2 regions of the Paenibacillus sp. MDV22-iso6 genome follow, and region 1 is predicted to be linked to the other one. Evidence: a T-box and tRNA genes for the amino acid it is inferred to sense, from the RefSeq annotation. Region 1 holds a T-box; the other holds one or more tRNA genes.
The links. The T-box of region 1 lies ahead of AC4PM4_RS28910 (valine--tRNA ligase). A T-box ahead of a tRNA ligase gene usually reads a tRNA of that ligase, here a tRNA-Val.
Positions count from the first base shown of each region.

Region 2: it encodes a tRNA-Val, which carries the amino acid that the T-box ahead of AC4PM4_RS28910 (valine--tRNA ligase) is inferred to sense. The anticodon was not compared.

Region 1 covers NZ_JBZVDZ010000015.1:26,234-41,379, reverse strand. The annotation lists gene lon (endopeptidase La) at 1-299, shown strand, start outside; gene yihA (ribosome biogenesis GTP-binding protein YihA/YsxC) at 455-1,102, shown strand; gene AC4PM4_RS28960 (hypothetical protein) at 1,376-1,966, shown strand; gene hemA (glutamyl-tRNA reductase) at 2,537-3,925, shown strand; gene ccsA (cytochrome c biogenesis protein CcsA) at 3,940-4,767, shown strand; gene AC4PM4_RS28945 (precorrin-2 dehydrogenase/sirohydrochlorin ferrochelatase family protein) at 4,730-5,422, shown strand; gene hemC (hydroxymethylbilane synthase) at 5,425-6,381, shown strand; gene cobA (uroporphyrinogen-III C-methyltransferase) at 6,386-7,948, shown strand; gene hemB (porphobilinogen synthase) at 8,056-9,057, shown strand; gene hemL (glutamate-1-semialdehyde 2,1-aminomutase) at 9,080-10,384, shown strand; gene AC4PM4_RS28920 (RluA family pseudouridine synthase) at 10,381-11,289, shown strand; gene AC4PM4_RS28915 (LysM peptidoglycan-binding domain-containing protein) at 11,426-12,898, shown strand; T-box leader at 13,057-13,336, shown strand; gene AC4PM4_RS28910 (valine--tRNA ligase) at 13,395-15,146, shown strand, end outside.
Region 2 covers NZ_JBZVDZ010000007.1:429,175-444,320, forward strand. The annotation lists gene AC4PM4_RS21505 (aminotransferase class I/II-fold pyridoxal phosphate-dependent enzyme) at 1-1,129, shown strand, start outside; gene AC4PM4_RS21510 (DUF1292 domain-containing protein) at 1,370-1,687, opposite strand; gene AC4PM4_RS21515 (stalk domain-containing protein) at 1,785-2,339, opposite strand; gene AC4PM4_RS21520 (hypothetical protein) at 2,568-2,765, opposite strand; gene AC4PM4_RS21525 (SDR family oxidoreductase) at 2,867-3,607, opposite strand; gene AC4PM4_RS21530 (TetR/AcrR family transcriptional regulator) at 3,614-4,228, opposite strand; gene AC4PM4_RS21535 (hypothetical protein) at 4,418-4,597, opposite strand; gene AC4PM4_RS21540 (TetR/AcrR family transcriptional regulator) at 4,666-5,253, opposite strand; gene AC4PM4_RS21545 (SDR family NAD(P)-dependent oxidoreductase) at 5,450-6,130, shown strand; gene AC4PM4_RS21550 (YdhK family protein) at 6,296-6,856, opposite strand; gene AC4PM4_RS21555 (organic hydroperoxide resistance protein) at 7,094-7,513, opposite strand; gene AC4PM4_RS21560 (NADH-dependent flavin oxidoreductase) at 7,735-8,931, opposite strand; gene AC4PM4_RS21565 (winged helix-turn-helix transcriptional regulator) at 9,059-9,394, shown strand; gene AC4PM4_RS21570 (hypothetical protein) at 9,537-9,917, opposite strand; tRNA gene AC4PM4_RS21575 (tRNA-Val) at 10,569-10,641, opposite strand; gene AC4PM4_RS21580 (hypothetical protein) at 10,795-11,040, shown strand; gene AC4PM4_RS21585 (GNAT family N-acetyltransferase) at 11,277-11,720, shown strand; gene AC4PM4_RS21590 (DUF3892 domain-containing protein) at 11,831-12,067, shown strand; gene AC4PM4_RS21595 (hypothetical protein) at 12,128-12,409, opposite strand; gene AC4PM4_RS21600 (hypothetical protein) at 12,403-12,615, opposite strand; gene AC4PM4_RS21605 (DUF3889 domain-containing protein) at 12,785-13,105, opposite strand; gene AC4PM4_RS21610 (hypothetical protein) at 13,160-13,456, opposite strand; gene AC4PM4_RS21615 (manganese catalase family protein) at 13,686-14,588, shown strand; gene AC4PM4_RS21620 (VanZ family protein) at 14,699-15,146, opposite strand, start outside.

The DNA of each region.
Region 1 (15,146 bases):
GAATTACAATGGCGACTGCGTTGATCTCTGCTCTAACGAACAAACATGTCTCCAAAGATATTGCCATGACCGGCGAAATAACGCTGCGTGGCCGTGTGTTGCCAATCGGCGGACTTAAGGAAAAATCACTGGCGGCCCACCGCGCCGGTTACAAAAAAATATTATTGCCCAAGGATAACGAACGGGACCTGCGGGATATTCCGGACAGCATCAAAGAAGATGTGGAATTTGTTCCTGTAGCCCATATGGATCAGGTGCTGCAACATGCGCTTGTGGAACAGGCAGGAATACACCTGTAGCCCGTTAAACGAGGGATCGTATGAAGAGTAAACCGTTCTGCGGAAGCTTTGGCGTCCGCTGGAACGGTTTTTTTGGTATGATAGAACAATCCATGGCATAATACCAACAGCAGCTCTAATTAAGAGCACAGGATTCAAGAGAGGACAGATACATTATGAAAGTAAATCAATCCGAATTTATTATCAGTGCCGTTCGGCCTGAACAATACCCCGAGGACGGCCTGCCCGAGATTGCCTTGGCGGGACGATCCAATGTAGGGAAATCATCTTTGATCAACCGTTTGATTAATCGTAAAAACTTGGCACGGACGAGTTCTACCCCTGGTAAGACACAGCAACTGAACTATTATAAGATCAATCAGGATCTCTACTTCGTCGATTTCCCGGGATATGGCTACGCTAAAGTTTCCAAAGAGCAACGCTTTGCCTGGGGCAAAATGATGGAGAAGTACTTGTTGGGACGCGAGGAATTGAAACTGGTCATGCAGATGGTGGATATGAGACATGAACCGTCCAAGGATGACATGATGATGAATGAGTGGCTCCGCCATCATGGCTTGCCTCTGGTAGTGGTTGCGACGAAGATGGACAAGATTCCAAAAACACGTAGAGCCAAACATATTAAAGTCATCAAGGAAGCTTTGGATCTTCGCCCGGGTGATCTGTTTGTACCGTTTTCATCGGAAGAAGGTTTAGGAAAAGAAGAATTATGGGAGATCATTACCCGCTTTGCCGGAATCGGTCAAGCTTCAGCGGAAGAAGAGTCACAGGCTGAGGAAAATCACGCAGACCACGAAAATTAACGGATAACCGGGGATTACGCCATTTTGATGCAGGAAAGCGAGCAACTGGGGTGGATCTTTGATGCAATCAAGGATTAATCCATATTTTATGGATTTTCGTGAACATTCATTGTTTTATTTTGGGGCGAAATAGCTATACGGTAGTGTATAATGAGTATAGGTGCATTTGCGCCAACAGTACCAAAGTAGCGGCCTTGCCGACCTGAAGAATTTTGAGATCACTGCCACATGTGCAGGAAGACAAAACAATCGGGAAAGAATTGAGGAGATTTTATGGCTCAGCGATTAGCCACAGAGTATGTTAAAGCCACTTTGAAATTGTCAGAACCCCAGATGCATCAGTTTTTACGCATGACAGAAGATGGCCGGATTCATCAACGAGTGAAGGTGATGGAGAATGGCTGCCAGGAAATTGTGCTCGTAGATGTGAGTGGAGAAGAAGTTCATTTCCCTTTTGATCGTAGGGAAGGGTTTTACATCTGTGAGTTATCTTGCCGCCTGGTAAACCATTATCTGACGAACGTAGTCCGGAAGCTCTTTATGACCTTTAAGGGTGATGGCGTTGTTCATCGCATTTATGAGGAGTTTACCATGACGTATGTTTATACGCAGGGCGTTGTCCGTAAAATTGTGGAGCAGATCGGCGAGAATACCCGTGTCATCTACGAATACAAAAATACGTTGCTTGAATTGCAGCGTGTGTTCCAGGCTCGAGATATTGAACGCGAGATAAACCGGTTATACGCCGAGGTTGATTCGTTACTTGATACAAGAATGGATGCTTCTACTTCTGATCAACTCCAGCAGATTGATAAAAAGCTTGCGCGCCACCAGAAACGGCTGTTTGAGCTTGAAGCCTACTGACCCAAAAGAGTGAATTATACAAGTATTTAACTAACCATCCCCTAATGCTCTGATCTGGTACATTCCAGGTAGAAGCGAAAGGGGATTTCTTGATTTCGGGAGCTTGATGGATACGAATCTTTTATTTTTTGATCTTCCTAAAGGGGTTGCATTCCCTTTGGATAGATGTTATTTTTAATCTCATTGAAATGAAAAGAATAAAGGAACCAAGTACGCAAAGAAACGTGATTGAATAACGACAGCATGAATAATGTTCACATATCGGGATGGAACGAAGATCATCCCAAACCTGAATAGTCATGGAGCCATCCATGGCTATTTGTTTTATATGGGATTTTCATGAATCTTTATCATTAAAACAAGTATTTAACGCATAACGGTGAAGATTGGTGAGACACTACAATAAATGACAATGCATAAGATGATTTACATGGGGATTTCATAAACATTTCATAAAAATGGCCCGGTCATACTATGGATGTGTGATATAATTAACCATGTCAATCATAAATGGATGAACATATGTAGAAAACACTTTGATTGGAAATTTATTAGGCAGGTGAACTTGCAATGCACATCGTTGTCGTTGGTTTGAATTATCGCACGGCGCCTGTAGAGGTTAGGGAACGATTCACATTTGCAGAAAAGGACTTGTCTGAAGCGCTGCAGCAGCTCAAGCTGACCAAGAGTGTATTGGAAGGTGTAATCGTAGCCACATGTAACCGTACCGAGTTGTATGTTGTGGTAGACCGTCTTCACATGTGTGGTTATTTTATTCGGACGTTCATGGAACAATGGTTTAATGTTCCGCGGGAAGAATTTACGCAACACTTATATATATATGAAGATGATCAAGCCATGCGCCATTTGTTCCGTGTCATTTGTGGGCTGGATTCCATGGTTATTGGTGAGACTCAGATTCTTGGACAGGTGAAACAGGCTTTCTTCAAAGCACAGGAAGAGAAAGCTACTGGGACCTGGTTTAACATGCTGTTCAAACAGGCTGTTACATTGGGCAAACGGGCACATTCAGAGACTTCGATCGGAGAGAGTGCGGTATCTGTAAGTTATGCTGCTGTAGAACTAGGCAAGCGTATCTTTGGTATGTTCACGGATAAGAAGGTGCTGATTCTGGGTGCCGGCAAAATGAGTGAACTTACAGTAAAACATCTGTATACCAATGGAGCCTCCGAAGTCATTGTGGCGAATCGGACACTTGCGCGAGCTGAGGAATTGGCAGCGAAGTTTCGGGGGACCCCTTGTACGATGGAACAGGCACTAGAGCGACTGAACGAGGTTGATATTGTCATTAGTTCGACGGGGGCCGAAAGATATGTACTGGATGCCACTGTGGTTCGAGAGAGCATGAAGCGTCGTCAATCGCGTCCACTGTTCCTGATTGATATTGCTGTTCCGCGGGATATCGATCCGGCGATCGGCGAGTTATCCAATGTATTCCTTTATGATATTGATGATTTGGAAGGAATCGTGGAGAGCAATCTGGAGATGCGTAAGGTGGAAGCTGCCAAGATCGAGAAAATGATTGAACTTGAGATGGAAGATTATTATCAATGGCTCAAAACCTTGGGCGTTCGTCCTGTCATTCGGGCATTGCAGGAAAAAGGTGCTTCCATTCATGAAGAAACGATGGATAGTCTGTTTAATAAATTGCCTGAACTGGATGAACATCAGCGTAAAGTTATCCGCCGTCTGACGAAAAGCATCGTGAATCAAATGACGACAGATCCGATTAACCGGATTAAGGAAATGGCTGGTACCAAGCATGGTGATGAAGCGCTGCGCATGTTTACTCAGATCTTTGCTCTGGAGGATGCCGTAGAGGGGGCCGCTGAGAAAGTAAATCAGAGCGATGCCACGGCTCTGCGCAAACCGGATGCCGTTCATCTTAACGATTCCCGGCAAGACCCCGTGCCGGCTTATGCTCCGGCAGGCGTATAAGGCGGGTGGGCAGCTTGACCCTAGCTGAACAAATCTATGAAGCTTTAATCTATATGTATGCCCTGAGCCTACTGTTCTATTTCTCGGACTGCATTCGACGCAATGCGGGGGCGAAGCGGACAGGCACAGGGTTTCTTGTTGTTGTATGGGCACTTCAGGTGTTCCATGTCATTTTACGTATGTTAACCGAAGGGCATTTTCCAATCTACACCACGTTTGATTTTTTGTTTATATTTTCATTTAGCATCGTACTAATGTCTCTAGTGATGACTCGTATTCAACGTTCCGAATTTGTCATTTTGTTGCTGAACGTGGTTGGTTTCTCGGTTACAGTGTTGAACCGGTTGTGGTTTACAGCAGGTGAGATATCTCTGCATAACTGGCAGACAGTGCATGGATTGCTTATTATGCATATCACCTTGGCCAATCTTGGTTTTGCGGCTTTGACGGTGGGTGCTGTATTTGCCATGTTATATCTGTTTTTGCACCGCAAGCTGAAGAATAAGAAATGGAATGATACCGTACGTCGTCTGCCGAGTCTCGAAGTGATCGGCAAATATATGGATGGGGCTACACTGATTGGCACACCTCTCCTTGGTGTTTCTATCATGCTCGCGGTATTGTCCATTGTAGCCGAAACGCGCTGGAGCCTGCTCTTGGATCTCAAGGTTATTGCAACGGGGCTTGCCATAGCGATCTATGTGGGGTACTTCGTCTTTAAGAGAAGAAAACAGTTCTCCACAGTTATTATGGCGAGATGGACGCTGATCGGATACGGCTTTGTCATTATCAGTTTTTTATCCAATGCGTATTCAGCGTTTCATCGTTGGACGGGAGAGTGAAGGGATGGAACGGTACACGCCAATATTTGTGGATATATCAGGGAAATCCTGCTACGTGGTTGGAGGCGGACGTGTTGCTGAACGTAAAATAAAAGGTTTGCTTCATGCGGAAGCACAGATCAAGGTGATTAGTCCGGAAGTTACGCCAACGTTACAACAATTGCATCATGATTCCCGAATTCAATGGCTGGCCCGGTCCTACCGCAATGGAGATTTGCGGGGGGCCTTTCTCGTATATGCAGCAACGGACCATAGTGAAGTGAACACAGCTGTTGTCCAAGAAGCTGAAGATGCGGGTATACTGGTTAATGACGCTATATCTTCTGAGCAAAGTACCTTTATTACACCAAGTGTGGTCAGGCGTGGCAGACTGAGCATTGCGATATCGACCGCTGGAGCAGGGCCTATAGCCGCAGCGGAAATTCGTGACACATTGGAACAGCAATTCGGAGATGAGTACGAGACATATATTGAATTTTTGTATCAGATGAGGATGGAAGTAAAGGCACGTGTATCTTCACCAGGTGTCAGAGCTAAATTACTCCGTCGTTTAACCGAAATGAATGTACTGGAAAAGATCCGTGCAGGTCAGTTTAAGTGGTGGACCGAAGAACAAATTGGGGACTGGATATCCCATAATCAGGAGGACATGTAGACATGCGGACAATTAAAGTGGGAAGCAGACAAAGCGCACTTGCTTTGACCCAGACAGGCCATGTAATTCAAGATTTACGTGATATTTGTGAACGGGAAGGATTAGCTTTTGATTTTGAAGTACATAAAATTGTTACAAAAGGAGATTTAATTCTCGATGTAACCCTGTCCAAAGTCGGAGGCAAAGGACTGTTTGTCAAAGAGATTGAACAGGCGATGATGGATCGTACGATTGATATGGCTGTTCACAGCATGAAGGATATGCCTTCCGAGTTGCCCGAAGGGTTGACGAACGGTGCTGTTCCGCGCCGTGCGGATCCTCGTGATGCACTAATTTCGAATGGTGGACTCACATTGGATCAATTGCCAGAAGGTGCAAAAGTGGGGACGAGCAGTCTGCGTCGATCCAGTCAACTGAAAGCATACCGTCCGGATTTACAACTCGAATCGCTTCGTGGCAATATCGATTCCCGTCTGCGCAAGCTGGAGACAGAAGGTTTGGACGCCATTATTTTGGCTGCCGCTGGTCTGTATCGAATGGGCTGGCAGGATCGGATTACGGAATATCTATCGGAAGAAGCTTGTCTTCCCGCAGTAGGTCAGGGTGCGCTTGGCATTGAATGCCGTGAAGACGATGCGGAACTGCTCCATCTGTTGCAGTTGTATAACGATCCGGAAACCGCATTTCCTGTGTTGGCTGAACGTCGCTTCCTTAGTGTATTAAATGGGGGCTGTCAGGTTCCGATTGGAGCTCATGCCGTATGGGTGAAACAGCAAGATGCAGATTCCCCGAATGGACAAAACACGTTACAATTAACAGGTATGGTCGGTACGCCGGACGGTGGACTGATTCTTAAAGAAGCGATGACGGGCAAAGATCCGGTTCGTCTTGGGGAAGAAGTGGCTTGGAGATTGATTGAACGGGGAGCAGAGCAGATACTGGCAGAAGTTAGGGGATGAAGACATGGTGGGGAAGGTCTTTTTGGTTGGTGCAGGTCCTGGGGACGCCAAGCTGATTACGGTAAAAGGCTGGGAATCGATCGGTCGAGCGGATGCTGTTGTTTACGATCGGTTGGCTAGTCCAAGATTACTCAAACAAATGAAGCCCGGCGCGGTTAAGATATATGTGGGTAAACGGCCGGATCGACATACGATGAAGCAGGAAGAAATCAACCAGCTGTTGGTTGATCTCGCACTGGAAGGCAAGGTTGTGGTCCGGCTTAAAGGGGGAGACCCGACGATATTCGGACGCGTAGGTGAAGAGGCTGATCTGCTGCGCAAAAACGACGTTCCTTTTGAAATCGTACCTGGTGTAACCTCAGCAATAAGTGTACCTGCTTACGCTGGAATACCTGTGACCCACCGCGACTATGCTTCCTCTATTTCCATCATTACGGGGCATGAGAGTCCGGACAAGCTTGATCGCAGTATTCATTGGGATAAAGTGACGAATGCAACAGGCACACTGGTATTTATGATGGGAGTCTCCAAAATTGGATATATCAGCGAACAGTTGATTCGCCACGGACGCCCTTCGCAAACACCAGTGGCATTGATTCGATGGGGAACAAGAGCAGAGCAGGATACGATCACAGGTACGCTTGAAGATATTGAAGCAAAAGTCATCGCTGCGAATTTTCAACCACCCGCTGTCATTGTTGTTGGTGAGGTGGTGAACCAGCGCGAACAATTGAAATGGGCGGAAGCACTGCCGCTGTTTGGCAAACGCATTTTGGTGACGCGAGCACGCAGTCAGGCTAGTGAATTGGTCAACCGGATCGAGGAACTTGGCGGTGAACCTTATGAATTTCCGGTAATTGAGACCGTGATGCCATCAGGGGAGTCGGCACAGGAAAGTGTCAAACAGGCGTTTGGGGCGTTAAATACGTTTGACTGGGTATTTTTCACGAGTGTAAACGGGGTGGAATTCTTTTTCCGTCATTTGCAGCAACAGGGAAAAGATATTCGCTCCATTCATCAAGCGAGAATTGCGGCGGTAGGGCCTTCCACTGGGGAAGCTTTGCGTAAGTATGGCATCGTGGCGGAAGTCATCCAAGGACCATTTCAGGCCGAAGGTATGCTTGAAGCTTTTGAAAGTGAACTGAAGGAAGGGCAGAGGGTTCTTTTACCGCATGGAGATCTCGCACGCTCCTGGTTGCCTGAACAGTTGAGGGAGCGGGGACTTCTGGTCACCGAGGCGATTATCTATGACACCATTCTGGCTGGCGAGGATGACGATGAACTGCTGAAGCTGCTTGAAGAGGGCGGCATTCATGCGATGACCTTCACGAGTTCTTCCACAGTCACCAATTTCATGAGTATTCTGAAACGAATGGGATTGCAGGACCCCTTATCTTTATTGGAAAATGTAGAGGTTGCATGTATCGGGCCTGTTACAGCGAAGACGGCAGAAGCAGCAGGCTTGAAGGTCACAATGATGGCTGAAGAAGCAACCATTGAGAGTCTTATTTCTGTGTTGTCTGAGTGGAAACGAAAGCCTGCTACAGAAGCTGTATTTCCCCGTTAAACCTATAAATTGAACCGCAATCGATAGATGAAGCGTGCTGAATTCGTTACGATACCGGCGCGCTTCGCTTTTTGCTCCACATCACTATTCAGGGAGGTTTCACACGTATGAGTTTTCCAATTGTGCGGCATCGCCGTTTACGTCAATCCACAGGTATTCGAAATATGGTGAGAGAGACCCATTTGACTGTGGATGACTTTATCCAACCCATCTATGTTACTTATGGTGAAAATGTAAAATCCGAAATCAAATCCATGCCGGGCGTATTCCGCTTCTCGCTGGATCGTCTGCAGGAAGAAGTGAAGGAGATCGCCGATCTGGGTATTCCAGCTGTGCTCTTATTCGGTATTCCCGAAACCAAAGACAGTGTTGGTTCGTCTGGATTTGCTGAAGATGGCATTGTACAGGAAGCAACGAAGCTGATTAAGTCCTGGTATCCTGAGCTGCTCGTTGTGGCTGATACCTGTCTGTGCGAATTCACCGATCACGGTCATTGTGGCATGGTGCACACCGTGGAAGTGGACGGTCACATTTGCGGAGATGTTCTCAATGACGAATCACTGGAGCTGCTCGTGAAAACAGCGGTATCCCAGGCTAAAGCTGGAGCGGACATCATTGCACCATCCAACATGATGGATGGATTTGTCCAAGCGATTCGTGCCGGACTGGATGAGAATGGCTTCAGTCACATTCCAATCATGTCCTACTCCGTAAAATATGCTTCGGCATTCTATGGTCCATTCCGCGAAGCTGCGGATTCCACGCCACAATTCGGAGATCGCAAGTCTTATCAGATGGACCCGGCGAACGCTCGTGAAGCATTGCGTGAAGCCGAAACGGATGTGTTGGAAGGAGCGGACATGCTGATGGTGAAACCTTCACTGTCCTATCTGGATGTCATGCGTACGATCAAGGACAATTTTGATCTGCCACTGGTTGCTTACAACGTAAGTGGAGAGTATGCCATGGTGAAGGCAGCGGCGATTCAAGGGTGGATTGATGAGAAGAAAGTGGCCATGGAAATTCTGCTGAGTATGAAACGTGCGGGAGCAGATATGATTATTACGTACTACGGAAAAGACGCTTCACGCTGGTTGGCCGAGAAATAAATTTATATTAAGGAGGATGTTCATGACTGCACAACAAGGAACTCGTCGCAATGATGAGCGCTCACGCAGCGCATTTGAAGAAGCCAAGCAGTACATACCTGGGGGTGTGAACAGTCCCGTTCGTGCGTTCAAATCGGTAGGGCTTACCCCAATCTATGCAGAGCGCGGAGAAGGCTCCAAAATCTATGATATTGATGGCAATGTTTTTATTGATTATGTGGGATCCTGGGGTCCGCTCATTATGGGACATGCGCATCCTGACGTTGTAGAAGCTTTGCGTGAGACAGCCCTTAAAGGAACAAGTTTTGGTGCACCAACATTGCTGGAGACAGAGATGGCAAAACTCGTCTGTGACCGTGTGCCTTCGATCGATATCGTACGAATGGTAAATTCCGGTACGGAAGCAACCATGAGTGCAATTCGGCTGGCACGTGGTGTAACCGGACGCAGTAAAATTTTGAAGTTTGAAGGATCATATCACGGGCATGCCGATAGCTTGCTGATCAAAGCAGGGTCTGGTGTAGCAACACTGGGTCTGCCTGACAGCCCTGGTGTTCCTGAAGGTGTGGCTATGAATACGATTACGGTTCCATACAATGACCTGGAGTCAGTGAAGCTTGCTTTTGAACGTTATGGTGAAGAACTGGCTGCCGTCATTGTGGAACCTGTTGCAGGTAATATGGGAGTTGTGCCACCCGTTTCTGGTTTCCTTGAAGGCCTGCGCAATTTGACGTCTCAATACGGCAGTCTGCTCATTTTTGACGAAGTCATGACCGGTTTCCGTGTAGGGTTGAACTGTGCACAGGGACGATATGGCGTTACACCTGACCTGACTTGTCTGGGTAAAGTAATCGGTGGCGGGCTTCCGGTGGGCGCTTATGGCGGCAGACGTGATCTGATGGAACAGATTGCTCCGACCGGACCGATCTATCAGGCAGGTACACTGAGCGGTAATCCACTGGCTATGGCAGCAGGTTATACGACACTCAAATTGTTGACACCGGAGGTCTATGATCGTCTGGAGACACTGTCTGCACGCTTGCAGGCTGGGTTTGAGAAGAATGCAGCAGAGACGGGTGTAGCCATAACGATTAACCGTGTTGGTTCGATGGTATGTCCATTTTTCAGTGCTGTTCCGGTTACGAATTATGATATTGCCAAAGAAAGCAATCTCGATCAATTCCGTCGTTACTTTGCGGCCATGATTGATCAGGGTGTAAGTGTTGCACCTTCCCAATACGAAGGGATGTTTGTTTCTGGCGTGCATACGGAACAGGATATTGACGATACGATCGAGGCAAACCGTAAGGCTCTTCAATCATTATGACCATTAAAAGTTGGAAACGTCGTGGGGAATGGCTTGAGCTAATGCCAGGCAAAGCGGTGACAGGCAGTTCAGACAGGCAAACGGCTGCAGAGCAATGGCTCTTGTCTGAGCTTCAGTTACCAGAGAAAATGTTGCGTCAGCTAAAGACGAACCAAGGCATACAACTCGCAGGGGACAGGCTTCGGCTGGCCCTTTTTGCGTCTCAGCCGATCGATGTTGAACCGCGCTGGGCGAATATCGATGTTCTGTATGAGGATGACTTCTGTCTGGTCGTGCATAAACCGGCCGGAATGAAGCTTCATCCCGATGGGAGCCGGGCGGATCAAGCGATTACACTGGATCATGCGGTTGCGTCTTATTACGAAATGAATGGAATTCAGGCGAATGTACGCCATGTTCACCGTCTGGACGAGGACACAACTGGACCTGTTTTATATGCCAAAAATGCTTTTGCCCTCGCCAAACTGGATGAAGCGATGCGCCGTAAAGACATTGGGCGCCATTACGTCGCCATTGCAGGCGGTCAGATATCCACGGAGCTGAATACAATTGATGCTCCGATTGGGAAGGACAGGCATCACAAGCAACGCAGACGTATCTCTGAAGGTGGGCAGGACGCTGTAACTCACGTGGAGATCGTGGAGGTATGGGATAGGGCGACCCTTGTCCGGCTGACACTGGATACAGGACGCACACACCAGATTCGGGTGCATTTAAGTTATGCAGGACATCCCCTCGTTGGAGATGAGTTATATGAAGGCAGAAGGGATTCTATTGGTCGACAAGCGCTTCATGGTGAGACACTGAGTTTTGCTCATCCACTAACAGGTGCACGAATTGAAGTGGCAGACCCTTGGCCGCAGGATTTTGAACAACTGGCACAACGGGAAGGCAAGGACCAATAAACTGGGAAGGTTTGCACAAAAGGTGGCATGCTCATCTCATTCAAGGCATATAGATGGGGTAACGAAGGATTTGGACCATGGATCAGTCCCATGAGAAGGATCATGGTGAACATATGCCGAAAGGAGGACGCCACCTTTGTTGAATCAACCTTATGGTTTGCGGTTCGATATTTATGAGCGCGTTCATTTGTCAGAGGGAGTTCCTGCAATTGAGGAACTGGAGGAAATTGAGTTATATCCCCGCATTCAGGTGATAGGTCAAGATGATCATGCAACATTGCGAGGCCATCTTTTGCTAACAGGTGCCTATCGGGGAGAGAACGAGATCTCGGAGGAACTCAAACATTTTATTCCGGTGGAGATCACGGTACCCCTGAACCGGGTAAGATCGCTTGAGGATATTTCCATTGAGATCGAAAATTTTGATGTCGATTTGTTATCCAACCGAAGTCTGAACATTACTGGCGTATTGTCGCTTCGCGGTATCGAGGGCTTTCCGGTGGAGGAACCGCAGGTCTGGTCAGCAGATGAGTTTACCGTTGTACATTCGCCCGACCCTCAGCAGGGCGACCGTTCTGCTGAAACAGAGCAGACAGGCAGCTATCCCAATGTGTTTGCTCAGGAGTATCTGCTTCAACGGAGCGAAGAGGAGTTACAGCAGGAACATCTATTTCAAGCTGCTTCCGAACCGTTTCAATCCTGGCAGCAAGGGGATGGGAACGCGGAGCAAAGCAAAATAGCTGAAAACGAAGAGTCCTCGTCCTTGAGGGACAAGGAGGATGAAGCGCAAGCGGATGTGTTGTCCGATACGCCTTCTCCCGTTTCGTCTTTTTTAGCGGAGACAGCCGACAGGTTGGCTTCTTACCCTGAATCTGAGCCTTTGCTTCCTCTGGCTGAAGAGTCGTCTGTCTGGTCCGAGCCTTCCGTCGAGACCTTACATACGAACCTAAGGAATTCGGAGCAGACCGATTCCAAACTGGATCTGCAGCCTTCGGATGAACAGGCAGCGCCGGACGTATGGCATTTTGAATCTGCCCGATCTGAACCAAAGCAGGAGGATCAGACGGTTGCAGATGTTCCGGCAGGTTCGCAGTCAGAGAACTGGCAGGATGTCTTCGCAGCATCTGAACCGGAAATTTCGGAGGAAAACACACCTCCTCTTGAAGCGGTGGAGACGAATGAGCCTGCTGAAAAAGAATCTTTTATCCCTGAACCTGTGGCTGAGACGGAAGACAAGCCGGAGCTTAAGGTTGCTTTTGGCAGCAAGAGAGAATCCGCACCCAAGCAGGAAGAGGGCGTAGGCATCTCCTCCTTGTTATCCTCTGGCAGGGTGACACGGGAGGCGGAGGCTGAACGGGAGCAAGAGGCACTTGCTGGAGTCCAGCAGCAAGAAGCATACCCGCCTGATGATGTAGAGTGGAAGAACCTGTTTCTCGGCACCATTGTCGATCAGACCCCGTTCCGTAAGGTGAAGTTATGCATTGTACAGCGTGAAGAGACGCTCGATACCATTGCAGACCGATATCAGTTAAGTACCCGAGAGCTCCAGTTGTATAATCGTTTGTCCGAACAGGTTGTGGAAGAAGGACAGATTCTATATATCCCTTAACCTGTAGGCTGGTTTAATGACCATTTCGACCCGTGATCCCTTGAGGATGGCGGGTTTTTGCTTTGTCAGCCCTCAACCTGCATTGCAGCGCGCTTTTTCCGCTGTTGTCAGGTTGACTATCGGGCACGGGCAGGGTATGATGTGTTTAGGTTTTTTGAAGAACAACGTGGATCGGGAGTAGTAGACAGTATGACCTTTCAGAGAGCGGGATTGTAGCGCTGGGAAATTCCGTAGGAACCAACTGATCGAAGTCGCCCGGGAGTTGCCTGTTTGAATACAAGGGATGAGTAACTTTAGTATCATTCATTCCTAAGGTAGGATGGGCCGGTCGCAGCCGTTATCTGCTTGAAGTGTCACGTAAGTTCAGAAGGGGTAGTCTATCTTTCTATCTGCGTGAAACAAAGGTGGTACCGCGAAAGCTAACCTTTCGTCCTTTGATGGATGAAAGGTTTTTTTGTTTTTTGGCGATGATGAATAAGTAACGGAGGAATGACACATGTCTGAACAAAAAAATTCAGCTGCAACAGAAATGCCAACCACATATGATCCGAAAGCTGCGGAACAAAAATGGTATTCCACTTGGATGGAAAATGGATATTTCAAGGCAGGCCAGCGTAAAGATGCTGAACCTTATACGATTGTAATCCCACCCCCGAACGTAACCGGAATGCTCCATATCGGGCATGCGCTCGATTTCACACTGCAGGACATTCTGATTCGTACCAAGCGGATGCAGGGCTATGATGCACTGTGGCTGCCGGGTTCTGACCATGCAGGTATTGCTACCCAAACCAAAGTAGAGCAGAAATTGCGTGAAGAAGGTCAGACTCGTTATGATCTGGGACGCGAAAAGTTCTTGGAGAAGGTATGGGACTGGAAAGAGCAATACGCAACGACCATTCGTCAGCAATGGGGCAAGATGGGCTTGTCGCTCGATTACTCGCGTGAACGTTTTACACTGGATGAAGGTCTATCCCAGGCTGTGCGTAAAGTGTTTGTTCAACTGTATGAAAAAGGCCTCATTTATCGAGGCAAACGAATTATTAACTGGGACCCGGTGAATCGGACTGCACTGTCCGACATCGAGGTTGAATATAAAGAAGTTCAGGGTCACTTGTACCATCTGCGTTATCCGCTCAAAGACGGAAGTGGGTATGTCACAGTAGCGACAACTCGCCCGGAAACGATGTTGGGAGATACGGCAGTTGCAGTTCATCCTAAGGATGAGCGTTACGCAGACATGATTGGCAAGGTGCTTGTTCTGCCTATTATCGGGCGCGAAATTCCGGTTATTGCAGATGAGTACGTAGATAAAGATTTCGGAAGCGGCGCCGTGAAAATAACGCCTGCTCATGATCCGAATGACTTCGAAGTGGGCCTTCGTCATGATCTGCCACAGATTACGGTGATGGATGAGACGGGTACGATGAATGCCGAAGCAGGCAAATATCAGGGACTGGATCGCAGTGACTGCCGGAAGCAGATTGTTGCAGACCTGCAAGAACAGGGCGTATTGATCAACATTGAGGATCATACGCATCAGGTTGGACACAGCGAACGTACAGGAGCTGTCGTTGAGCCGTATTTGTCGACACAGTGGTTTGTTGAGATGAAGCCACTCGCGGAGAAAGCGATTGAGAAGCAACAAAGCGGTGAAGGGGTTCATTTTGTTCCGGATCGTTTTGAGAAAACGTATCTGAACTGGATCGAGAATGTTCGTGACTGGTGTATCTCTCGTCAATTGTGGTGGGGTCATCGTATTCCTGCCTGGTACGACGAGGAGACTGGAGAAGTTATTGTATCTGCTGAAGATCCGACAACATTGCCAGAATACGCTGGACGCAAGCTGAGACAGGATGAAGATGTTCTGGATACATGGTTCAGCTCCGCATTATGGCCGTTTTCTACTTTAGGCTGGCCGGAAGACACGGAAGATCTGAAACGTTATTACCCGACAAGTGTACTCGTAACAGGGTATGACATTATTTATTTCTGGGTGGCGCGTATGATCTTTACCGCTCTGGAGTTCACGGAAGAGGTTCCGTTCAAGGATGTGCTGATGCACGGTCTTGTTCGTGATGCAGACGGACGCAAGATGTCCAAATCGCTAGGCAATGGTGTTGATCCGTTGGATGTGATTGAGAAATATGGTGCGGATGCAATGCGTTACATGATCTCTACAAGTAGTACTCCGGGTCAGGATCTCCGTTTCCGCTGGGAACGGGTGGAACAGGCTCGTAACTTTGCC
Region 2 (15,146 bases), on a different contig from region 1:
ATCGGTCATGTCTGCCATCATTTTCTCAGGAGCGAAACCCGTATTCGTCTCTCCTGCGCAGGATGCCAATCTAGGGATTGATCACGGTGTCACTACAGGCGCGATCCGACGTGCTCTTGAGCGTCATCCTGATGCCAAGGCTTTGCTCGTCATTAACCCAACGTACTTCGGCGTATGTACCGATCTAAAAGAAATTGTTGAACTGGCGCATAGCTATCAAGTCCCAGTACTTGTGGATGAAGCGCATGGCGTACTCATTCATTTCCATGAAGATCTGCCGCTCTCAGCCATGGCCGCCGGGGCTGATATGGCTGCAACGAGTGTACACAAGCTCGGTGGTTCGATGACCCAGAGTTCTGTACTCAATCTGAACACGAAGAATGGATATGTGAATCCACAACGTGTACAAACCATTCTGAGTATGTTGACTTCAACGTCGACTTCTTACATCCTGCTGGCTTCGCTCGACACGTCGAGACGTAATCTGGCTCTGAATGGCCATCAGATGGCACAGAAAGCCATTGATCTGGCTGAGTTTGCAAGACGCTCCATTAATGATATGGACGGACTATATTGCTTCGGCAGAGAGCTGCTGGGCACAGAGGCTACCTTTAATTACGACCCAACCAAAGTAACTATTCATGTTCGCCACCTTGGAATTACAGGCTACGAAACAGAGAACTGGCTACGTGAGCATTACAAAATCGAGGTGGAGCTCAGTGATATGTATAATATTCTGTGCCTCATCACACCGGGAGATACGGATGACTCCGTAGAAATCTTGCTGAACGCCCTGCAGGATCTATCCCGTACGTATTATCAGGTGAATCCAGCCCATGAGCTGGTGGTCAAGGTTCCAGATGTACCACAGCTGATGCTGACTCCACGTGATGCGTTCTATGGTGATACCGAAGTCATTCCTTTCAAGGAATCCGCAGGTCGGATTATTTCGGAATTCATCTACGTATATCCACCAGGAATTCCGATTCTGCTGCCAGGTGAGGTTATCACTCAGGAAAACATCGATTACATCATTGATCATGTTGAAGTTGGACTGCCTGTAAAAGGACCTGAAGACCGTAGCGTAACCAACGTGAAAGTCATCGTGGAAGCAGATGCAATATTCTAGAACAGCCACCTCTGCATGAGGTTGATCGATCTCTAAGGACCAAGCGGGATGCTTGGTCTTTTTTATTTTTTCTCCACACAGACTTGTCCTGCCTTGGGCTTATGATCGCTGTATCGTTTGCATTTTTCCACCTATTCCACTATCCTTATCGCAAGAAAAAACAGCATATACACCTAATAAAAAGCAAACAAAAGGCCCCCTACAATTAAGGAGCCTTCTTGCTTTATTCCAAAAGGATGACTATTCTTGGCTTGCAACGAGTTCGTTGTACGCCGCTTCAACACGGGTCCACTCTTCTTCGTCTTCAATATTGTAGAGCACCATTTCCTCGTCTTCTTCTTCCATACGCAGAATGATGCCGTCAGCTTCAGGATTGTTACGTTCCAGCAGGAGCGCATAAACATGCTTCTCCACGTCAAACGTCTCCACCAAAACCATCTCCACGTCATTTCCGTTCTCGTCTGTCAGTGTCAGAAGAACTTCTTCATGCTCGTGGTCGTGGTCGTGGTCTTGACCGCATCCGCAGGCATCGCCGTGTTCATGTGTGTGATCGCTCATTGATATACCTCGCTTTATAAATAGAAATTGTGTAACCTTGCATATCGTAACATGTTCAATGGTCCAGGTCAATTTAACCGACAAGGTTATTTTTGCTTCAATCGTTCAGCGCGGTAATGATTTTCTCGGCTGCCAGTACATAATTACTGTTTGCATTTTCTTTAATATAAAAACCGACTTGATACTTGCCAGCTCGGCTGAAATCATACGTAAAATCGTACGTTCGGAACCAGAAGTTATCCTTCTGTGTCTTAAGCTCCTGAGACTGAATATCCTTAACCTCACCACTTGGATTGGTAATCGTCACCTTCACGGCAGCTATATCTGTTGTCAAACTGTCGACTTGTGAGAACACATTAAATTTCAACTTACCCACGTTCACGTTGCCAAACACGGTATCTCCCTTGAAGAGAAAAATATGTACATTCGGTTTGATAACCGTTACTCTCTTGTTTGTGGTATCCCATCTGGCGATTCCGCCCGCTTCTCTTACAGGTACATAGGTCGTTCCGTCAATCAGATAACCACCGTCAGCTGCTTCCTTGCCGTTAATGAGAACCCGAATCTTCTCGTTCACTGAATCTGCAAACAATAAAGACCCGCCGAGCAAGGAGAATACCGTGACACACAGCAAAATTCTTTTCCATTTCATTCCGTCAATATTCCCTCCCCTGCTGCTAGCTGTTGTACATTTATACTGCAGGTTCATCCACAAAGTTGCGCTGTTTTTCATCATTTTTCATTTTTTATCCAGAATATTTTCCACCCCTTGGAACGATCAAAAAGAGGCGTTCCCTGTTAAAGGACGCCCCTATAGTATAGTTGTTGGCAATACGTAATTATACGAACTTCTTGTAGGTCAAACTTATTATGAAGCGGACTACGAAGTATGACGAGTCAATATACAAGGTACGCCCTTGCCTACAGCTCCATCGGTTCGCATCCGTGCTGCATAATCCATTCCTCGTGTACAGGGGGTCTTGCAACGCTCACATACATCCGAAGTAACCAATTTCATGGATACACGAAGTTTGTCACTCTTTAACGCGGGAGCCTTTTTTCCCTTTGCTTTTGCCATCCCGGATTCCCCATTTCCCCAATTGCTTGCTGATGTAATGCATCATATGGGGATTCGCCCGGTTGTGTGTCAAAAGCAATAAACTTCGTGCATGATATCGTTTAAATGAAACCGCCGTTTGCACGCAGCGTCTGTCCTGTAACCCATTGCGACTCTTCACTGACAAGGAAAGAGATCACATTTGCAATGTCCTCCGGTTCACCTAGACGACCAAATGCATTCATTTTACGTAGCCCTTCGAGCTGTTGCTCCGTCTTCCCTACAGAAAACAACTCGGTATTCACCGGGCCTGGTGCAACAGCATTAATAGTGATTTGTCTGGAGCCAAATTCTTTTGCAAGCTGACGAGTAATCTGTTCAACTGCTCCTTTGGTACCTGCGTACACGCTGTATCCCGGAAACATCTGTCCGGTTACAGAAGTGGAGAAGTTAACAATTCGGCCCTGCTCCTCCATGTGTTTCAATGCTTGCTGACAAGCAAAAAATGTACCTTTCACATTGATGGCAAACTGCTGATCGAATTCTTCCTCCGTCACATCTACCAAAGGCGTTGTCTTCATGATGCCTGCATTGTTGATCAGAATATCAACTTTTCCAAGCTGGCTAATCGTTTCGGAAAATAAACGTTCCACATCTTCCTTTCGGGCAAGGTCAGCCTGAACGGTAATGGCACGGACTCCTTTTTGGCGAGCAATATCTGCCACCTGCTCTGCTTTGTCGGGGCTGCTCGCGTAGTTAATGACGACATCCGCGCCCAATTCAGCGAGTTGCTCTGCTATAGCACGTCCGATCCCCCGGGATGAGCCAGTTACAATGGCTACTTTACCTGTTAGCTTTTTCATTTACGATTACTCCCTCTCTTGTTCAAAATGTAATAATCCCTTTTCTATCAACAACCATACCTGTGCAAGTTCTGCATCAATTGTAGGGTTCTTCCATTCATAGGCATGTGCCGGATGATGAAAACGAGCTGTAGCTTGAAGGATCGCCGTTGCAACCACGTCTGGGTTGTTAAATTGGAACTGGTTCTCCTGTTGGATGATCTCACTCAAATGACGTACAAGATGTTGCACATGTTTATTGATAATATCTGCGGATTCCTGAGTTACCCGTGCGTACATCTCAAACAACTCTGCATCGGATTCGGCATAATGACGTTTACGAGCAATTAATGCTTCTATATATACTTTCAGATGACGTGTTCCCTCTCCGTTATAACTCTGATCCTTAGTTATTGCCGTCAAAGGCGCAATAATCTCATCTTCGAGCCATTGTGCGGTCACGCCTTCAAGTAATTCTTTCTTGCTTTTATAGTGCCTGTAAATCGTACCGTGACTAACTCCAAGCAATTTAGCGACATCCGTAACAGATGTTTTGGCAACACCGAAGCGCCGGAGAGTTTCCTGCGTTGCTCCAATAATTTGTTCCTTGGTTAAAAATTCAGAAGTTTTGTCCTTTTCCATAATGATTAAGATGGTTACACCATCCTCAAGTCACCTCCGTTGAAATTAGATTAACACAGCGAATAACAAATGACAAATATTTATTTTTGTCATTTGTTATTCGCTTGATGATTTATATGTAAGAGCGTAAAGAAAAAAAGAGCCCATTTAATATGGCCCTTATCCAAAGTTTTAATGTTTCTCTTTTTTCTAGAAAACGAACTTAAACAATACGAAGATTACCGCAAGAATCCCAGCGAGAATTAGCCAGTTGCTAATTTCCCACCAAATGCTTTTCCCTCCGGCTAAAAGCTGTTGTTCATTTTCTTCATGGCGCTGTTTGTGTGTATGTGATTCTGAGGCATGGGGCGGCTTGCTAAAGTCCATCATATACATTCCCCTTTCCAGCAGCTTTAATCTTATGGTTCCATTATAACCCATAAATAAGCATAAATTTATTAATTTTCAAAAAAGATGCTATTTCCATACAACAGTAGAGGAAGCGTGTCATTAATCCATTGTTCCATAGGCACGTTCCGACCCTGCAGGTTCCATTGATAAGCCGCGCCATACATCCCCCAACTTAACAGAACTGCTGCTGTCTCTTTACGAGAGTTCTGCCCCGGTGTGGAGGTTTTCTGACGATTCAACAGTTGCAAAATAATAATCTGGATTTTTTCTCTAATTTGAAGTTCCAGTACGGTTCCCAGTGACCTGTAACTTCGTTCGCAGCGAGTACTGACTTCAGCATGAAATTCACACAGGGCTGTTAATATTTTTCTCAAAACTTCTTCATTAAATGTATCACCCTGATCCATTCGATCATTCAATTTCTCCATGAATGAATACGTAACGGTCGAATCCAGAATGGCAAATTTATCGGTGAAGTGTGCATAAAATGTGGCTCGATTCACCGTAGCTTTTTCGGTAATATCCCCCACGGTCAGAGAATCAAAGTCCTGATGCTGCAGTAGGGATAGGAACGCATCCTGCAGGAGCTGACGTGTCCGTATGACACGAGGATCTTGGTTATTTTTGATCGTCATTCGAATGTCTCCTCGCCTTTTGCATAATGTTCGCAACAAAAATATAGGAACTGTTGTCTACGCAACGATTCTGCATTTTTGCTGATTGTAAGCCTGATTGGATTAGTATAGCATGCTTAACAACAAGCGTTGTTTACATTACTTTAGTTGTCTAGTCTACTATTTACAATATAAGAATGAAAAGGAGAAACATGATATGAAAACCATCGTCATTGTTGGCGCAGGCCTCGGACTCGGGATGGCTATAGGACAGAAATTTGGACAAAACGGATTTCAGGTCGCTTTGGTATCACGAAACCAAGACAAACTCGATAACCTGGCAGCCCAGTTAAAATCAGAAGGTATTGAAGCATCCGGCTTCGCAGCCGATCTATATAACCCGGAACAATTGACACAAGCTTTTGACCAAATCAAAGAGAAGTACGGTTTTATTGATGTGCTCGAATTCAGTCCAACCGTTGGACAGTTCCCTCCGACACCTGCCATGAATGTTACTGCGGATAATGCACTGGATCAGTTCCAGGGTCTGGTACTTGGTGCAATTCATAGTGTGCAACAGGTATTACCAGCTATGCTGGAACGTCAGACTGGAGCGATTCTGTTCACCACTGGGCTTTCCGCTATATATCCAAATCCGATGATGGGTAACGTTGGGATTGCTTTGGGCGGATTACGAAACTATGCCAACAATCTGCATACGGACCTCGCTCCGAAAGGCATTTATGTGGGTCACCTCTCCTTGGGTGTATTCATCAAGCCGGATACACCAACAGACCCTAAATACATTGCTGACGCTTGGTATGATATGTATGTGGAGAAAGATAAAGCTGAGGAAACATTCCCGGTTGGTGTTACTCCAGAAACGATTGTATGGTAACTGGAGATTTTCAAAAGATAGTTTTGCGTTGTTATATATAAAACCACCCTTTTCACTTAAAAAGTGAGGAGGGTGGTTTTGGTAATCACATAATGACTAACACAAGTTATTCGCATGGATGTGTGGCTTAACAACTATTACTTCAGGCACTTACTTCAAGCTCTCTCATTTAGCAGACAATTCTTCTTCCGTGACCCATTTATGATTCTTCACCGGATCTCCGCCTGTGGTCGGGGTATAATCAACCATATATACCGTCGTTTGCTCAGCGGAGTCAATCGTTGCCTTAGCACCTTTCATTCCTGGCATGTGGTCAGCGTTCAGCACAACCTCTGCTCCTGCTGCATCCGGTTGATCCGTATGGTCCTGAATTTCCTCTTGAATGACCCATTTATGATTTTTCACAGTGTCTCCCCCTGTAGTTGGTGTATACGAGACTGTATACGCTGTTGTCTCATAGGCTCCCACAATTGTTGCTTCTGCACCCTTCATTCCGGCCATATGGTCCGTACTCAACACGACATGGCTGCCCACTGGATATGTAGGATTTTTCTTTTCCTGAAGTCCTTCCGGTAATTCTCCCGAATCCGAGTGGTGCATCTCTCCTGTGCTCGCTGCATGACTGTCACTACTGCTGTTATCCTGCTCAGCATTCTTGCCACATCCACTTAACATCAGACTGCCCGTGATCACCGTAGTCAGCAATATCATTGCATACTTTTTCATGAGTTGCACTCCTTTGAACTTTCGATTTCTACTCTCATAATATACCCCATATGGGTATATTTCAATCGTAATTGATTTCTTTATCTATTATTGGTTATCGCTACAGAATTAAAGAGCATATCAAAAAAACCTCCGATTTCTCGGAGGCCTTCAGTTTTTAGAAATTATTTTAGATACATGCTTCAGACTTCAACATGAAGTCCGAAACGAAACCGTTCGATCGACTCAGCTCAATAATTAGGCTAGTCCCACGGTAACATTGACGTTCCCTTTGATTCCTTTGGAATATGGGCAGTAGTCATGAGCAAGTTTTACAAATTTCTGTGCTGTCTCCTCATCCAAACCCTCAATTTTAACTTCAAGTTCCACTTCCAGTTTCACACCATTATCCGTAGGGTCCGTCACAAGCATAACCGTAGCCGATACTGTGCTTCTCTCAATTTCGACTTTGTGTTTCTTTAATTGAAATTCCAGCGCTGAATTAAAGCAAGCACTGTAGCCTGCTGCAAACAATTGCTCTGGATTCGTAGCTGTCGTCACTTTGCCTCCCAGTTCAGGTGGGGCAGCGACATCAAGCATAAATACGTTATCTGGCGATTGCACAATCCCTTGACGTCCACCTGTATTGATAACTGTAGTTTCATATAATGTTTTCATGAGTATTGGCTCCTCTGTAATTTAGATTTTATTTTGTAAAGATGATGTCTCTTTTGTTTTGCTAACAATTAGATTGTACACAATTTAATTGTGTTTGTAAATCATTATTATAAAATTAAAAACAACCATTCCCTCTTGTAATAGCAGGAAATGGTTGCTCCGTAATTGATAAATATCTATCACTGATCCAAAAGTTGAATCTACCTAATATAGTTTAGCTTTTACATTTTCTTCTCAAAGCCCTCCATCGGTGCAAGTGAATTCTGGTAGTCAGTCCCTTCCTGACTGTCGGTAGTAAAGTGCATGACCTCCCGAAACGAACCTTCCAGATAAGTCTGCATCGCCAATGGAATGCGCAACTCATCCATATCCGACGGGGATATTTGGTAACGAATGCTGCCAAGGTCACCTGCTTTCACCTTCTGTACCCATTTTGGCTCACGAATCAATTCCCGTCCGAGTGCAGCCAAAGTTGCCCCGGCGTTGATGACCTCTTCCGCGTCTTCCGGCCGCTCAATCGATCCGATGCCAATCAGAGGTTTTTTGTGATCCAAAACCCGGACGAATTTAGTTAAGATTGGCTCTTTGTCATCGGGGTGGTTTAAAGATGTTCGTTTGTAACTTCCCATCGACAGATGAATGTAATCAACCCGAGTGTCTGTCAGAGCCTGGGCAAACGCCAAGGAGTCTTCGAGCTGAATGCCCGGCATATGAATTTCTTCCGGTGAAATCCGGTAACCGAGGATAAAGGGTTTATCCGCATGAGCATCGATCACCGATGCAACCTCCTGAATGACTGCCAGCGGAAATCGCATACGATTTTCAAAACTGCCACCCCACTGATCGGACCGTTGATTGGAATTGACGGAGAAAAATTGCTGCAATAGATATGTGTTCGCCCCGTGAAGCTCTACCCCGTCAAAACCAGCTTGAATGGCTCGTAAGGTTGCTCTGCCGAAGTCCTTAATAATGTTTTCGATTTCCTCAGGAGTCAATTCACGCGGCGTCTCCGAGCCGATTGGATGAGCGGCAGCGATTGCACTCGCACTGGTGGGTTGTACACCTCTTAGCGTTTTGGAGTTCGTTTTGCGCCCTGCATGAAAGATTTGCACAATGGCTTTCGTTCCGTCTTTCTGAATGGCTCTTGCAATTTTGGACAGTCCTTTGATTGTAGAATCACTTGCGATGGAGAGCTCACCTTCGAAGCCTTTTCCCCCATCGGTTACGTACGCAACACCTGTAATGATCATTCCAGGGCCTCCAGCCCGTTCGGCATAATAATCGACTTCATCATTGGTGATGGAACCATCGAAGAAACTGGACATTGTTGTCATTGGCGCCATGACCACTCTATTTTTCAACGTAAAACCATTCGCAAATGTATAAGGCTGCAAGAAATTACGATTACTATTTTCCATATATATTCTCTCCTTTTATTAGGCGTGTCCACCCTTGTCTCTGTTTCATGAGTTATTGTATAGTAGGGTGAAAAAAGAGTATAGTATGCACTTAAAAGGTAGATACTAACTAAAAGGAGAGTGGAATATGGAAATTGCTGAGGAAGTAAACGTTAAACCATTTTCACATGCCATGTCGTTGATCGGTGGAAAATGGAAAATGCATATCTTATTTTGGTTATGGAAAAAAGAAACATTGCGATATGGAGAACTGAAAAGAGCTTTGGATGGAATTACGCATAAAATGCTAAGCTCTCAACTGAAGGAACTAGAAGCCGACCAATTAATTATCCGTACAGAGTACCCACAATTACCGCCAAAAGTAGAATACTCTTTGTCTCGTGAAGGATTAACGCTGATGCCTGTGCTGGAAATTCTCTGCGATTGGGGTAGACAGAATCTTGCTGATTTGCAGAAGAATTAGTCAAACTGCTGCAAGCTATATGTATATTTTCAGTAGAATACTACAAGTGGAGCAGTACGTGAACATAATTTACTTGTTGGGATTTTAAAGTGCTCGCAATCATTATGGAGAGCATCTTTTGGGGGAGTAGTGTAGTTTAGTTTTAATCTTCTGAACTCTCAAGTAGAAATTTTCCGATAATATTCTCGTTGCTATCGTATAAGTTTATATACTTATCGACTTTTGGTTCATTCATACTCTGAATTGCTTCTTCGGGAGTTTGTGGCAAATCTTGATTCATATCTGAAGTCTTGATGTAACCTTCCGTTCCGTTTACACCTATAGCCTTAACTAAATCTATTTCTTTTCCATCATGATAAACAAATGAACCATATGTTTCACCTTTATCATTGATTTTTACTTCCATTTGATCTTCAGAGGGACTAGTATTAGCAGATGCAGCTCCCCATCCATAGACACCTATTCCAATCCCTAAAGCAAAAATCACACCAACTGTAATGAATTTTAGTGATTTTGTTCTCATAAGAATATCCTCCTATAGTTGAATGATTAGTGCTGTTTTATTCAAGTTATTTTTGGTCTGCTTGAAAATGCACCCTGATCTTTACTTGTGAAAGTACTCAAAACTTTGTTTGTAATTTTAATTTCCCTATATATAAATGAACACTTACAATCAGGGAATGTTACACAGTGAGAAAACTTTTTATATATAATCAGAACGCCGGTAGTTCTGCAATTGTTCATTTTAATTCTGCCGGTGCTGGATCGCTGCATCATAAGCAGTTATTTTCTCATTATGGAGGCTTTTGACGGCAAATAGTCGATTTATAATTATTTCTGCCAAGTGATTAAATACTTTTGGCTGCTGTTGGAACATTCCAATAATTAAATTTCACGGAATCCGACATACGCATGCAAAAGAAACAGCTGAAAAGTTAAACACTGTTCTTTTCGGTTAACGTAAAAAATACCAACTCACAGTTAATGTGACGTTGGCATTTTTTTAACGATGATCAATAACAGAACTTGTAGAAAGCAATTTAATTAACGAGATACTTAGCAAAATAACATGATCTTGACCAAAAATTAACCATTTCTCTTTAATGAACACAAAATTATAGTGTAGTTTCTTCTATAAGGAAAAGAAGCCTTGCTCTGCAAGGCTTCTCGCGTATGATCTGTAGTGGGCTCGAACCACTGACCCCTACCCTGTCAAGATAGTGCTCTCCCAGCTGAGCTAACAGATCATGATATCTGATTGTTTTCCAATCAAGTAACAGTATCATAACAAGTAACCGTGTTCATTGTCAATTGTTATATTGGTAATATTTTATTCGAATTGGTGCACAATAAAGGAATGATTACCATTTTGATGACGAGGTGACTTCCATATGAGGAACATGAAAGAACGTAAGCTGCGTTTATTTATCATAGCCAAAAACTTAGCCTGTTTGATTGCGCTTGTTGCATTAATATACGTTTCTGTCGGTTGTAGTTTGGAACGAGATGAACATACAGTACAATTCCAACAGTTAAAAGAGCCCCATGAGGTGAATGATGATCTGCCCGTTTGGCTGGATGTGTATTCCAAGTCTGTTGTGCATGACGTTTACTCCCCACAAGGCAATGTTGAAGTCTTACCCTGAGGAACATCAAATTGCATTTCACTCGTCTTCGTCCCACTTTTTGGAGTACGCCTTCTTAGTCACATAATACAACAAAGCAATCATTCCTGCCGCCATCAAAAGGGTGATTGCCATCACTCCTGCCATACCCATGGTGCGCCCCTCCTCTCCCAGTATGTTCCAGTCTTAACTATACAGGAAAAGCATTTTTTTGTATAATTCAGTCTGATAGCGTAGAGCAGAAAGAAGGTATGGAATTGGCAGCTGAGATTAGTTATGTAACGACTGAAGAACAACTCCAGGAAGCATTGGATATTCGCAATCATGTTTTTGTAATCGAGCAGCAGGTGCCTGCTGACATTGAGATCGATCAATATGATATCATCAGTCCTGATGTGCATCACGTATTGTTGAGTAAAGATGGACAGGCTGTAGCCACAGGGCGTCTGATCTATTACACCAAGGATACCGCCAAAATGCAGCGTATCGCTGTACTCAAATCTCATCGTTCGTTCGGTTACGGACGTGTGCTTCTGTTAGCCATGGAAGAACGAGCACGCGAATTGGGATTGGCCTACTCTGTTTTGGACGCACAATGCCAGGCGCAGAAGTTCTATGAGAAGCTCGGATATGAAGTGATCTCGGAAGAGCCTTTTTATGATGCAGATATTCTGCACGTTCGTATGCAAAAGAGCCTGTAAATAACCTCAGCGTGCGATATGAAGCTATGTTGTGCATACTTTTTTTTGATCCGGACAGGCTAAAGAGGTAACCAGATTCCTATTTGGTCAGATAAGGAGAGTGTGACATCATGGATCAAACGACACGCGAAAGCTTCACAGCAGTACAAAAAAATGGTGACGGCGATCTGACGGCGTTTCAAACTTCATCCGGACGTGTGCTGGATTACCAACAAGCACTGGCAGAAGTAAAAGCAGGATCAATTGCAGGTGTGAATGTCTTTAAAGGCAAAGACGGCGAAATGTACATTCGCGGTGACGCAGACGGCGACCCAACCAATAACCTTGATCAACTTCCTATCTTCTAATAGATGTATGCTGATTAACATGGCGCCAATCCGGCATTCCGGGTTGGCGTTTTTTACGTTTTAATATTCGGTAAAATATTTCACGGCATCGCCAGCAGGCTGGCTTTTGCGAATGGGCTGAGATTCCTGCTCCCATGCTTGCAGAATTAGTATGCCTTCCAGCGTAGACTTGTTCTCCCACACAATATGCTGCCTGCGCTCAAGCTCCAGCAGTGACTCATGAATGAACGCCTTGGTTCTGCCCGTCTTATTCTCCAGCTCATCCATTCGTGGTACTCGACGACGCTGCCCCGCATAATTAACAATAATACGCAAAATTTTGCGTTCAAAATCATTCAGCATATTTCTTCCTTCCCTTCCTTATGGAGTACGGGACGCCATGCAAGAATACCTTGTTCAAGAAATGTTCGGGGTGCCCCTTCTTTCCCTGCGGATGCTCTAATCTTACCTTCCCGTACACTGTTGATTCGAATCTGCCGCTGTGTAATATGCCCTGCACGATCCATGTAGACGAGCTCCACCATCTGACCAATATATTTCCCTAGCATAATCATCCCTCCAATAAGAACATGTGTTTGTTTTATTATTATATGCGAACATAAGTTCTTTATTCAACAACTAAAAAAAGGATTTTTTTGAAATAAAAAAACCAGACTCACTCCCTCTCATAGGGAAGTCTGGTTCCTATCCTGCCTTGCTATGCAGTGCATGTTCAGTTCAACGTCGATCCGATTCCGTGAATTGTACTTTTTTCAGCTGCTGGGTAGACGGATTAAAATCAACATTCACAAATACAGCAAATTGTTTTCCGTCTTTGTTACGTACCCATAACTTGAACTGTTCACGGGATTGGTCTGCTGTTAGTGAGGTGCGACCGATGTGTTTGTAATCCAAAATATCCACGTTGTACTTGGTTTGTGTTTCTTTCACTGCAATGATTCCCCACTTCGCATAATCCGGAATTGCAGTTGCTGAACTTGTTGCTAGTCCACTTAAACTTAGTATCACCGTCATCAGGGCTACGATGAGCATTCTCATATCATTCACTCCTCGGGACAATGTTTACGTTAGCCTGCCCTGTAGAAGTTTATTTTACACCAGTAGACGAAGGATAAACGTAATCGGTTGCTGGAGCGATTGAATCGTACTGATCGCCATCTTATACCGTTCGATTGGTGATTTGAAGCTTATCCCCCAGTCACCCTCCAATAAAAGATTACGCGGTGGTGGATCTTCCGGCTTTTCCAAACCGTACTTTTCTATAAGCTCATCTTTTCTTTGTTGATCCAACTCACTCGGAAAATCTGCATATGCTGCCGTAACATCGCTACATCCAAAAACGACAAGCAGCAGGATACCCCATCCTACCATAATCCAACTTTTGCGCACTCTCAGTTTCTCCTTCATTTAAATCAGATAATGACAACCATACTTAACTTCATTCGTCCTGATTGTACATAAATAACACGGGATTGGAAATAACAAATGTAGACTTAACTACATGCGCCTTAAGCCTCAATTGCAAAATTATGGGTTTAGCGTATTCGATAAACGTGTAATAGGCCATGACAGCATCACTTCATTATTCTGAGCAATCATTTCGAGGAGGTTACACCGAATGTTCAAACGTATGGATGAAATCGCAATTGAAATCCCTAATGTCGAGAGACCGGACCCGAATGCAGCGGCAGCGATACAAGAATTGCTGGGTGGTAAATTCGGAGAGATGTCAACGTTGAACAACTACCTCTATCAATCCTTTAATTTTCGCTCCAAAGAAAAATTGAAACCCTTCTACGATCTGGTGATGAGTATCACCGCCGAAGAATTGGGTCATGTAGAGCTTGTGTCTCATGGCATTAACAAATGCCTCAGAGGTTCCACTGATTACAAAGAGCCTGACGATACACCACTTGGTTCCGTGAAGGATGCGCGTCTGTCCTATCATTTCCTGGCTGGCGCACAGGGAGCAATGCCTTTCGACTCCATGGGCAATCCATGGACAGGCGCCCATGTTTTTAACAGTGGAAATCTGGTCGAAGATCTGCTGCATAACTTTTTTCTTGAATGCGGAGCACGTACACATAAAATGAAAGTTTATGAAATGACCGATCACCCTGCAGCCCGGGCAGTTGTTGGCTATTTGCTGGTACGCGGCGGTGTGCATGTAGTCGCTTATGCTAAAGCGCTTGAAATCGCAACCGGAGTGAATGTAACCAAATTGGTGCCGATTCCCTCCCTGAGCAACAAATCCTTTAACGAGGCGTGGAAATACGAAGAAAAAGGTCTACACACCAAGCTGTATACCTATAGTGATAAAGACTTTACTGCAATCAGTCAGATCTGGAAAGGAACACACCCCGAAGATGGACAACCGCTGGAAGTCATTCAAGGCGTACCTGAAGGGTACCCGATTCCTGAAGCTCCTGCGGTGGAAGAAGAATTCGCCCCAGGCATTTCGCAGGAAGAGTTCCAGGAAATTGCACGTCGTCTGAAGATGGCGGGAAATATTGCGGATTAAGGTAGCATTATGTAGTGGATGTATTAGTTGTTGTTGATATGGCATGAAAATGGATTAAGCCCTCGGATCTTGCTGCTTCAGTGGCAGGATCGAGGGCTATTATTGATATATTAAAACATGGATTTAATGCTGTTGATGAACTTTTGCCCTGTGTTTGGCTCTGTCAATGCAATGTCCCACATCACTATATTGGTCATCAGATTTGAACCATGGGTTATTACTTTTATAGTCAGTTCATTAACTCCCTTTAACGGAGTTTGAAAAGAGTCAGGATGGTTCTCTCCGCTGTTCGCCGATACAACCAAAGAATAGATTTTTGTGCCATCGGCAATAAAGTTTATTGTAATAAGCTCATGGCTTGTTCTTCGGACAACATCGTCCGGTATAGCGAAATAACCTTTCATATTTTTGTATTTTTTATTTAAGAGATATGAAAACTCATTCGTTTTTTGTTTTTCTCTACTGTACAGATTGATTTGAGGCTCGACATTTGCTTGTCCTACTGTAAAACTGGAGAGTTCTTCATCCCATACTACAGCCCCATCGCTCGAAACAAGT